DNA from 3 places in the Gracilibacillus caseinilyticus genome. Region 2 is predicted to be linked to each of the others. Evidence: riboswitches for the same ligand, from Rfam matches in the RefSeq annotation. Region 2 holds a riboswitch; each other region holds the start of a gene.
What was found. Region 2 has a riboswitch for thiamine pyrophosphate ahead of thiW (energy coupling factor transporter S component ThiW). Riboswitches for the same ligand answer to the same signal wherever they lie in the genome.
Positions count from the first base shown of each region.

Region 1: linked by a shared signal. The riboswitch ahead of tenA (thiaminase II) and the one ahead of thiW (energy coupling factor transporter S component ThiW) in region 2 are both predicted to bind thiamine pyrophosphate.
Region 3: linked by a shared signal. The riboswitch ahead of MUN88_RS13065 (ABC transporter substrate-binding protein) and the one ahead of thiW (energy coupling factor transporter S component ThiW) in region 2 are both predicted to bind thiamine pyrophosphate.

Region 1 covers NZ_CP095072.1:704,387-707,669, forward strand. The annotation lists gene thiM (hydroxyethylthiazole kinase) at 1-412, opposite strand, end outside; gene thiD (bifunctional hydroxymethylpyrimidine kinase/phosphomethylpyrimidine kinase) at 409-1,236, opposite strand; gene tenA (thiaminase II) at 1,229-1,927, opposite strand; TPP riboswitch at 2,035-2,143, opposite strand; gene lepB (signal peptidase I) at 2,630-3,178, opposite strand.
Region 2 covers NZ_CP095072.1:1,748,690-1,751,972, reverse strand. The annotation lists gene MUN88_RS08425 (HAD family hydrolase) at 1-374, opposite strand, end outside; gene MUN88_RS08420 (ring-cleaving dioxygenase) at 562-1,530, opposite strand; TPP riboswitch at 1,649-1,763, shown strand; gene thiW (energy coupling factor transporter S component ThiW) at 1,850-2,350, shown strand; gene MUN88_RS08410 (aldo/keto reductase) at 2,636-3,283, opposite strand, start outside.
Region 3 covers NZ_CP095072.1:2,771,450-2,774,732, forward strand. The annotation lists gene MUN88_RS13055 (DUF4362 domain-containing protein) at 1-352, shown strand, start outside; gene wrbA (NAD(P)H:quinone oxidoreductase) at 567-1,163, shown strand; TPP riboswitch at 1,674-1,784, shown strand; gene MUN88_RS13065 (ABC transporter substrate-binding protein) at 1,865-2,842, shown strand; gene MUN88_RS13070 (thiamine-binding protein) at 2,854-3,147, shown strand; gene MUN88_RS13075 (ABC transporter permease) at 3,248-3,283, shown strand, end outside.

The DNA.
Region 1 (3,283 bases), 1.0 Mb from region 2:
CACCATCTACACCCCGAACAGTTGCAGAGAGACCAGCCAGACTCGCTATTTCTCCAGCATTACCACGAATACAGGTTACCTCTACCTGTTCCAGAATTCGCTGAGCGGATTGCGTGCGGAACATCGTCGCTCCTGCCCCAACAGGGTCAAAAACGACAGGAGTTCCTGTTTTGTTGGCTGCTTTACCTGCCAATATCATCGCTTCAACCTGCACATCTGTTAAGGTTCCGATATTCAATACGAGCGCATTGGCTAGTGTAGCCATTTCTTCTACTTCTTCTTTAGCATTTGCCATGACTGGTGACGCACCAATCGCATATAGACCATTTGCTGTAAAATTCATAACTACCTGATTCGTAATATTGTGAATCAAGGGCTGGTGTTTTCTTACTTCTTCAATTAAATGACTCATTTATCGATAATCTCCTTCTGAGCAGGCAGCCCTTCTAAACGATATCCCCAATGGTTGGTTGGACCGTTCCCTTTCCCCAGTTCTAATGGGTACTGGATCGCTTTCGTAGTAAAGTCTTTTCCGATCTCTACTGCGTCTCTCACTGACTTCCCTTTGGCTAATTCTGCTGTAATAGCCGCAGAAAATGTACAGCCAGTTCCATGCGTATGCTTCGTGTCAAACCGATCAGACTGGAAGTGATAGAGTTCCTCTCCATCATATAACACATCAATCGCTTCTCCAGAAAGGTGTCCACCTTTGACAATGGCCGCTTGTGCACCTAATTTATTGACAATTACTTTTGCTGCTTTTTCTGCTTCTTCGTTTGTTTGGATAGCAAACCCGACTAGTATCTCCGCTTCCGGCACATTTGGTGTAACGACTGTTGCAAGCGGAATTAATGTTTCACGAATTACTTCTCTTGATGTTTCATCCATCAACGAATGGCCACTTTTTGCTACCATCACCGGATCAATCACGTATGGAATTGTGGAATTCTTTAATTTTTTTGCGATTAATTCCATCATTTCCACTGTCGCAATCATACCTGTTTTTATTGCTTGCGGCGGAATATCGGTAAGAACAGCGTCGAGTTGTTTTTCAATAAAATCAACAGTTAAATGCTGAACATCCTGAACGCCTTCAGTATTTTGTGCCACAACGGAAGTGATGACACTCATGCCATATACTTCTCTTTCCTGAAATACTTTTAAATCTGCCTGAATGCCAGCTCCACCTGTAGGATCTGTACCTGCAATCGTAAGTGCTGAAGCTATTTTATGCATAAGAAGATTCCGTTCCTTTCAAAGAGAAAGGCCATTCTTCCACCTGATAGGCCATTTCCCAGAATAAATATTCGAGCTGACAGCTTTTCATAAAGGCAAGTTTTGCTTTTTGTTTCTCTGTCTCGCCAGCTTCTTCTGCCCACTTATCTAATCGTTTGCGCAGTTCTGTTGTAACAGATGCCGTTTCATCTTGGGCATAGAACGAAATCCAATCATAAAACGGATGATTTTCTTGTGGTTTGTATTTCTTCATTAAATAGTGACCAATCTCTAAATAAGTCCAAGGGCATGGCAATAATGCCGCTATTAGTTCTCCAATGCTCCCTTGAAGCGCAACTGTTTTCATGTGTGTCACATAGTGATCTGCTGTTGGTGGTAATGGATAGCCTTGTAATTCATCATACGAAACACCTGCTACTTCGCACAAATTGTTATGAGGATGAATCTCACTGTGAAGGACAAAACCGATTTGCTCATAAAAGTAGTTCATCTCGTCCCGTACATCACTTTTTGATATAGCTAAACCATAAATATTGATAAACGCATTCAAATATTCAAAATCTGCTTTCACATAATGAATTATCGCTTCTTTCTTTAAATTTCCTTTCCCTAACCCTGTCACAAATGGGTGTTGAAAAATTCCTTCAAACACATCGTCGGCGGCCACACGTAATTCTTCACTAAATGTCATTTTCTATTCCTCCATCATATTTATTTTCATAACAAAAAGCCGCTCAGCTAAGCGGAGCGGCTCATTTTTGAATAAATAAATATCAAAAAGTCAGGCGTATGGACGTACACCTTCCGACTCCACTTTCCTACGCTGGTACTAACCAGTTCAGGTTCAAAGGGATCAAGAACATCATTCTTATCTCAGCTGCTACCTGCAGCACCCCTAGCGGAATTTCATTATGAAGTTAATTCCACTAAAACATGGAAAACTATCTTTGTCAAGCAACATGTGGTAATGCTCTACGTAAACTTGATGAGAAAAAATTGCTTGTGCCTGGTTTTAGAGAAGATGATTTAGTTTGTTTATTGAGGAAATTGAAATTTGGCTTCATTCCACATGCATATACAACTTCCTTTAATATGGATTATGTAAAGTGAGACTGTTTGACATTGTGGTAATTTTGATAGCTTTCATCTGCTTAGCAAAGCTTCGGAAATATGCCCCGCAGGACGCGAAGTGGTTGGCTGGAGCGACATTTCAGCATATAAAACCTTTCAAAATTATCACTAAGCTAGTAAGCTCCTAGTTAACATAATCCGTATTATAAGAACCCATACTTGAGCATGACTACTATTGGAATTCACCTTTATGAATGTACTTATATGCTTTTTTCTCATGAAAAAAGTTCCGGTCATTCTTCGATGACCGGAACCTGTTATACTAGTTTATAATCCCAAATGAATCGATTGGCCAGATTCGCATTTTCACATCACCAATTACGGCATCTTCATCAATAAAGCCGAATTGACGACTGTCTTTACTTACTCTGCGATTATCACCCAAAACAAATAATTTCCCTTCAGGTACTGTCTCACTACCTGTTAGCTCTTTAAGGGTGAAATCATATGTCAGCTGACCACCTTCCGAGAGAACGGATTTATACTCATCCAGATATGTTTCCTCATAAAACTCTCCATTAATGTAAAGCTTGTCATCTTTCATTTCAATCTGGTCACCTGCAAAACCAATCACTCGTTTGACATAATTATCTTCAGAGTCAGGAGCTTTAAAAGCAATTTCATCGAAACGCTCAATATCGCTCACTTTACTCAGAATAATTCTGTCTCCATCATGTAAATTCGGCATCATTGACTCACCTTTTACAACAGATGGTGTAATAAGGAAATGCCGACATACAAGCACGATTACTAGAGCGACTAATAATGCCTTCAGCCAGGAAAGCACTTCTTTTACAATTTTGTTTTCCATGGAGAAACCTTCTTTCATTTGTTAACTCTTTTCCTGTGGGTGATTGTATGATATTCTGTTTAAATGCAAACTATCGTAAACGCTAACGATATCATTTTAGCATGT
Region 2 (3,283 bases):
ATTTGCTCCATGTAGTGCTGATCACCTTTAAGCGTCGTGCGATTCCCATTAACAGGATGTACTTCATAGAAAATATGATGCTCTCTCGCCAACTGAATGACGCGATCGACAACCTCTGGCGATAATTGATGCTGACGTAATATCTTCTCATCCAAATACGTAATCATACCATTCGCAGTGACAATACCATCAAGCTCAACGTTACCTTCCGTAATGTCGAGTACTTCTTTATAAGAGCGACCCGTGACAATAAATACTTTAACTCCAAGCTGACGAATTTGCTCGATCACGTTCCTCGTATTTTGTACCAATTGATTATGATTGTTCAGAATCGTTCCATCCATATCCAGACAGACAGCTTTTATCTCTTTCATGTGATTGTCCCCTTTCGTATAACGACGAAAATAGTATAACATATGATGTTAGCAAAAAAATAATCTGTGAATGTTGGGTGATGATCATAGAGTATGCTCTTGGACAGTTTTTTCGCTTTCCATCTAATTTTGGTCCATAAAATTAAAAAAACCACACGCATTATCGTTTTACGCGTGTGGTAATGTTTTATTTATGCTTTGTTTCTAATGGCGTTAAATTCGCTTCGATTTCTTCACGTTTATCGGCTAAAAAAGGTGGCAAAGCCAACGCTTCTCCTAAAGCCTCCATATTCTCATCGGTTGCGAATCCCGGTCCATCTGTTGCCAATTCAATTAAGATTCCATTTGATTCACGGAAATATAACGATTGAAAATAGTAACGATCAACAATTCCTGAGTTTGGTAATCTTTGTTGACGAATCACATCTCGCCATGCTTCTAGTTCCTCGACATCTTCAACACGAAAAGCAACGTGATGTACACTGCCTCGCCCTGGCCGTTCTTTTTGTAATTCTGGTCGCACTTCGACATGGACTTCGGCTCCCGTTCCGCCTTCTCCTGTGGAAAAAACGTCGATTTCACGGCCATTCAAAAGTGAATAATTACCTTCATGCCGGAATCCCAATACATCCGTCAGAATGCTTTTCGTCGGTGCCAATTCTGGAATAGTGAAGTGAACTGGTCCTAATCCAATCACAGCGTTTTCCTCTTCCACTCCATTTCCGTTCCACGGGACACCTGCAGCAACTCCTGTATTCGTTTCGTCGGATACCAATATCAACCGTTGCCCTTCATGATCTTGAAAAGGTAACACTTGGCGACCAAACTGTTCACTGATCCCATCATGAACGATATCATACTGATCAAAGCGATCCTGCCAATAGGCTAACGCTTGATCACTTCCCACACGTAATGATGTGGTGGAGATACTATTGTTACCTGTATACGTATGCCCTGCATTATTTATTTCAAAGAAAGTTAAATCAGTGCCTGGACTTCCCTTTTCATCTGCATAAAACAAATGGTACATACTCGGATCATCCTGATTGACTGTTTTTTTGACAAGTCGCATTCCTAAAATATTTGTGTAGAAATCGAAGTTATCCTGCGCATTGGCAGTGATCGCGGAAACATGATGAATTCCTTTTAATTGCATGATGCATTCCTCCATTTCTTTACATATAGTATACACAAAATTTATCTTGAATTCAAGATAGTTGCTTGAATTGACTTTTTTCTATTATTTGATAAAATTTTGTTAATTACATAAGTATGATCACTACTAGGGGTGCCTATGAGCATAGGTTGAGAGAAAAGCGCGCATAAGCTTTTTAACTCTAAGAACCTGATCTGGTTGGTACCAGCGTAGGGAAGTAGCTCTATTCTTGATACGGTATAACCAGTTTCTTTATTAGAATCTGGCTTTTTATTTTCCTTCAGCTGAGATCCCTTATGATAACAAAAGGAGGGAAAATATGAATCGTACATTATTATTAACCACAATGGCTGTTTTTATTGCCATCGGGACACTTGGTTCCCAGTTTCTTTGGTTTCCGACAGGTATTGCCAAAGCATACCCTGTCCAGCATGCTGTGAACGTGATGGCAGCGGTAACGTTAGGCCCCGTTCCAGCAGTTATCATTGCCTTCATGATTGGCTTACTACGAAATTTATTAGGGTTAGGTACATTGCTCGCTTTTCCGGGTGGTATGGTCGGGGCTTTACTTGCAGGTTATTTGTATCGATGGACGAATAAACGTACACTCGCTGGTATTGGTGAAATGATCGGAACTGGTATCCTTGGCTCTCTGCTTTCTGTGCCATATGCAAAAGTGTTGATGGGGTCATCTGTTGGTGCGTTCGCATTTTTGCCAGGATTTCTTGTCAGCAGTGTAACCGGAGCTATTATTGGACTATTCATTTTATCAAGGATAAAAAACGCTCCACTTATGCAACAAAGCGCATCAAACAGATAGTGAGTACTTTGATCCTTATAATTTTCACTTACGGAGAAACAAAATAAATAAGTAAAACCGAGCATAACTAACTTATGGGGGCAAGTAGTGGTTGGCCGGAGCGGTATCATACCACTAAAAATATGTCAAAATGACTTCTAGGCTGGTTGACATAATCCATATTATAGGAACTCAACTTCATGTTCAATATGATTACTGCTGTGGCTGCACTTATATACTTTCTTGACTGATAAAAAGAAACGCTCAGAGTTTTTTGAACTCTGGGCGTTTTTATATCATATATTTTTATCGTTTACTAAATGTATCAGGATCTGGTCCAACACGCTCGTCTTTATTCATATCATGGATCAGCTTCATCTCTGCATCTGTTAGTTCAAAATCAAACACATCCGCATTATCCTGGATACGATGTTGTTTGACGGATTTCGGAATCGTCACAACACCTTGCTGTAAGTCCCAACGCAGAATTACTTGTGCCGTTGACTTGCCATGGCGTTTTGCAATATCCGTTAAAGTCAGATCATCCAGGACTTTACCTTGTTTAAGTGGAGACCATGCTTCTAATTGGATATTGTGTTTTTTACAATAATCATGTAAACTGCGTTGCTGCAAGTGTGGGTGATACTCTACCTGATTCACCATTGGTGTGATCGCTGCATCCTTTATCAGGTCATCCAAGTGATGCTCTTTGAAATTACTTACACCGATTGCACGGATTTTTCCGTCGTTGTAAAGTTTCTCCATTGCTTTCCAAGTCTCTTTGTATTTATTTTGCTCAGGTACTGGCCAGTGGATTAGATAAAGATCGAGATACTCTAATCCTAATTTATTTAATGTCGTTTCAAATGCTTGTAATGTCTCGTCATAACCTTGGTCACCATTCCAAAGTTTTGATGTAATAAATAACTCTTCTCGAGGAATACCAGAATCCTT
Region 3 (3,283 bases), 1.0 Mb from region 2:
AACAGAAGAAAATAACATTCGCTTTGACTTTACCAGTTGTGATCAACAAGAAAAACTTTCTTTTGAGGTGCCATACGTTGAGATAATGGTACCAAAGCAAACATATCAAAGTCTGGAGATAATCGTAGGTGACCAAAAAATACTAGAGAGTGATGATAAGGAGAAAATTAATAAAGTTATTGAGAAAATTAGAACAGGAACTCCAAAATCAGTTATGATCATGACGAAGATGGCTCCTGCGGGCGAATTGGTGTTAAAAGGAGAACAAGCAAACATTCGTTTCGATTTTTACAAGGATGGGAATCTGATTCGCTATAACACATTTATCGAAGCTGGAATAACAGTTGACTAAAAGATCCATATTAATCGTTATTTTACATTGGTTTTTGAATGCTATCAAAATATCAGCAATTGTTTTGAAGGTATCTGGTCTGAGCTAACTATTTGATAGAAAAGATTTAACCGTGTTACTATTACACTATCTCAGAATCGAGATATTGTGTAATTCCGTACGAATCTGGGAAAACTCCAAATGGAATCAATACAACGAGAAGGGAAGTAGAGAAGTGGTAAAAGTAGCAGTTATTTATTATAGTTCAACAGGTACTAATTATAAGCTGGCGAATTGGGCGGCAGACGCAATCAAGGAAGCTGGCGCAGAAGTGAAGGTTGTTCGTGCACAAGAAACAGCACCAAAACCAGCGATTGCATCAAATCCAAAATGGGAGCAGCATTTGCAAGATACTGAACATGTTCCTGAAGCTAGCTCTGACGATATTGAATGGGCGGACGCGATTATTTTCAGTATGCCGACTCGTTTCGGTGGTGTTCCTTCACAAATGAAACAATTTATTGATTCACAAGGTGGTTTATGGGCTGCTGGTAAGACAGCCAATAAAGTGGTTAGTGCGATGTCTTCTGCATCTAACCCACACGGCGGCCATGAAGCAACGTTGTTGAACTTTTATACATCGATGATGCACTGGGGAGCTATTATAGTCCCACCAGGATATACAGATCAATCAGCCTTTACATCAGGTGGAAATCCTTATGGAAACAGTGTAACACACACGCCGGATGGTGACTTCGTAGAAGATGTAGAGAATGCAGTGAAACATCAAGCTAAACGCGTTGTAGAAGTAGCAACAAAGATTCACGGATAATATACAGTATAAGGCGAACCTCAAACTAGAATGAGATTCGTCTTTGTTATACGTTTAAAAGTATAAAATTTTAGCGAAGCAGATCGACGTAGTGAAAATTTAGAATGTACAACGTATAAGTAAAACTTCGGCATTCGCTAAAGATAAGGCGAATGCCGAGTTTTTCTAAACAGGTAAGAAAGTATAAAATTTTAAGGTTTCGTACCGCTTTCTAACATGAACAGCCATGTCCAGCGCAAGCGCCCAGATACTAGGTGGCTTCCTACATCGCCCTACGATAAAGAAGACTTGCCGATTGGTGATAACCAGAGGCCTAGTCGACCTTATGCCCTTGGGCGAAAGTCATCAACATCACTTGCTCACCGTGATTCCTTTATCTCAGTTAATGCCGTCCAGTCGCTACGTTTCTAAACGGGCGCTTGCGCTTTTCTAATGCACTGAAGCAAAGCTGAGTAAATAAAACTTGAAGAAATGATCGAAATATGTCAAAGTAGATAATGGAAAATTAAATAGGAGATGTAGGGGGACCGGTGTTGCCGGTTGAGAAAGTTTCCGTGAGTTACTTGACCCTTAGAACCTGATCTGGTTAGTACCAGCGTAGGGAACATATGAGATAATTGAATCTATATGCGCCCTAGTCTGCTAAGTCTTGGGTGTTTCTTATATGTTCCCCCAAAAAAGAAAAAAGGGGGATTTTTTACGTGAAAAAAATAATATTCGCAGCACTTAGTGTATGTTTGGTGTTGGTAGGGTGTGGAGAAGAAGACAGCTCCTCAGAGAAAATGGAGGACGTAACTCTCGTTTTGGATTGGACACCAAATACCAATCATACTGGATTATATGTGGCCCAATCAAAAGGGTATTTTGAAGAGCAAGGAATGAATGTAGAAATTGTGATGCCAGGTGAAGCGGGGGCAGATCAAACCGTTGCTTCTGGGAAAGCTGAATTTGGTATCAGCTACCAAGAGTCTGTCACAGAAGCTAGAGTCCAGGATATTCCACTAGTATCGATTGCAGCAGTGATCCAGCATAATACGTCAGGTTTTGCTTCTCCGGTTGATAAAGGAATTACCTCACCAGCCGACTTTGCCGGGAAAACTTACGGTGGCTGGGGAGCACCAGTAGAATCTGCTGTGATTGACTCGTTAATGAAACAAGAAGGTGCATCTGTAGAGGATGTAGACATCGTCAATATGGGTAATACTGATTTCTTTACTGCGGTAGAAAGGGATATTGATTTTGCCTGGATTTATTATGGCTGGACAGGAATCGAAGCAGAATTGCGTGGAAAAGAATTAAATATGCTTTATTTAACCGATTATTCGGAGAACCTAGATTACTATACACCAGTCATTACAACAAATGAAAATATGATAGAGGAAAATCCGGAAACGATTAAGAAATTTGTAGTAGCTGTAAGCAAAGGATATCAATTCGCAACCGATAATCCAGACGAAGCTGCAGATATTCTGATTGAAGAGGTACCTGATCTAGATGAGGAATTAGTATATGCCAGTCAAAAATGGTTATCACCGAAATATCAAGATGATGCAGATAGATGGGGTGAGCAATCACAAGAAGTATGGCAGAATTATGCCGACTTTATGTATGAAAATGATCTGTTGGATCGAGAACTAGACGCAGAAGCAGCCTTTACCAATGAATTTTTACCCGAATAGGAGGGAGTATGATGGCAGAAGCATTAGTGAGTATACAAATTATACCAAAAACACCGAATGGAGAAGAGTCGATTCCATTTGTCGATGAAGCAATTTCTATTATTGATCAATCGGATGTTAACTACCATGTAGGACCATTAGAAACAACGATGGAAGGGGAGTTATCCGAGTTGTTCGCTGTTATCGAAAAAATGAATCAGCGCATGCATCAGTTAAATTGCCCCAGTGTAATATCGCAAGTGAAAATTTATTCGCGTCAAGATCGCCAGGCATCGATGACAGAATTAACGAAAAAATATCGTTAGAATGGAAAGTGGCCATAAAATGGGCGAAAGTAACCATAAAAGTATAAAGAGTGGCCATAGAACACTTGAAAGTGGCCATGAAAAAATTGAGGTAGGTTTTATGTGGAGAAAGTTATCATTACCAGTCATTATGATC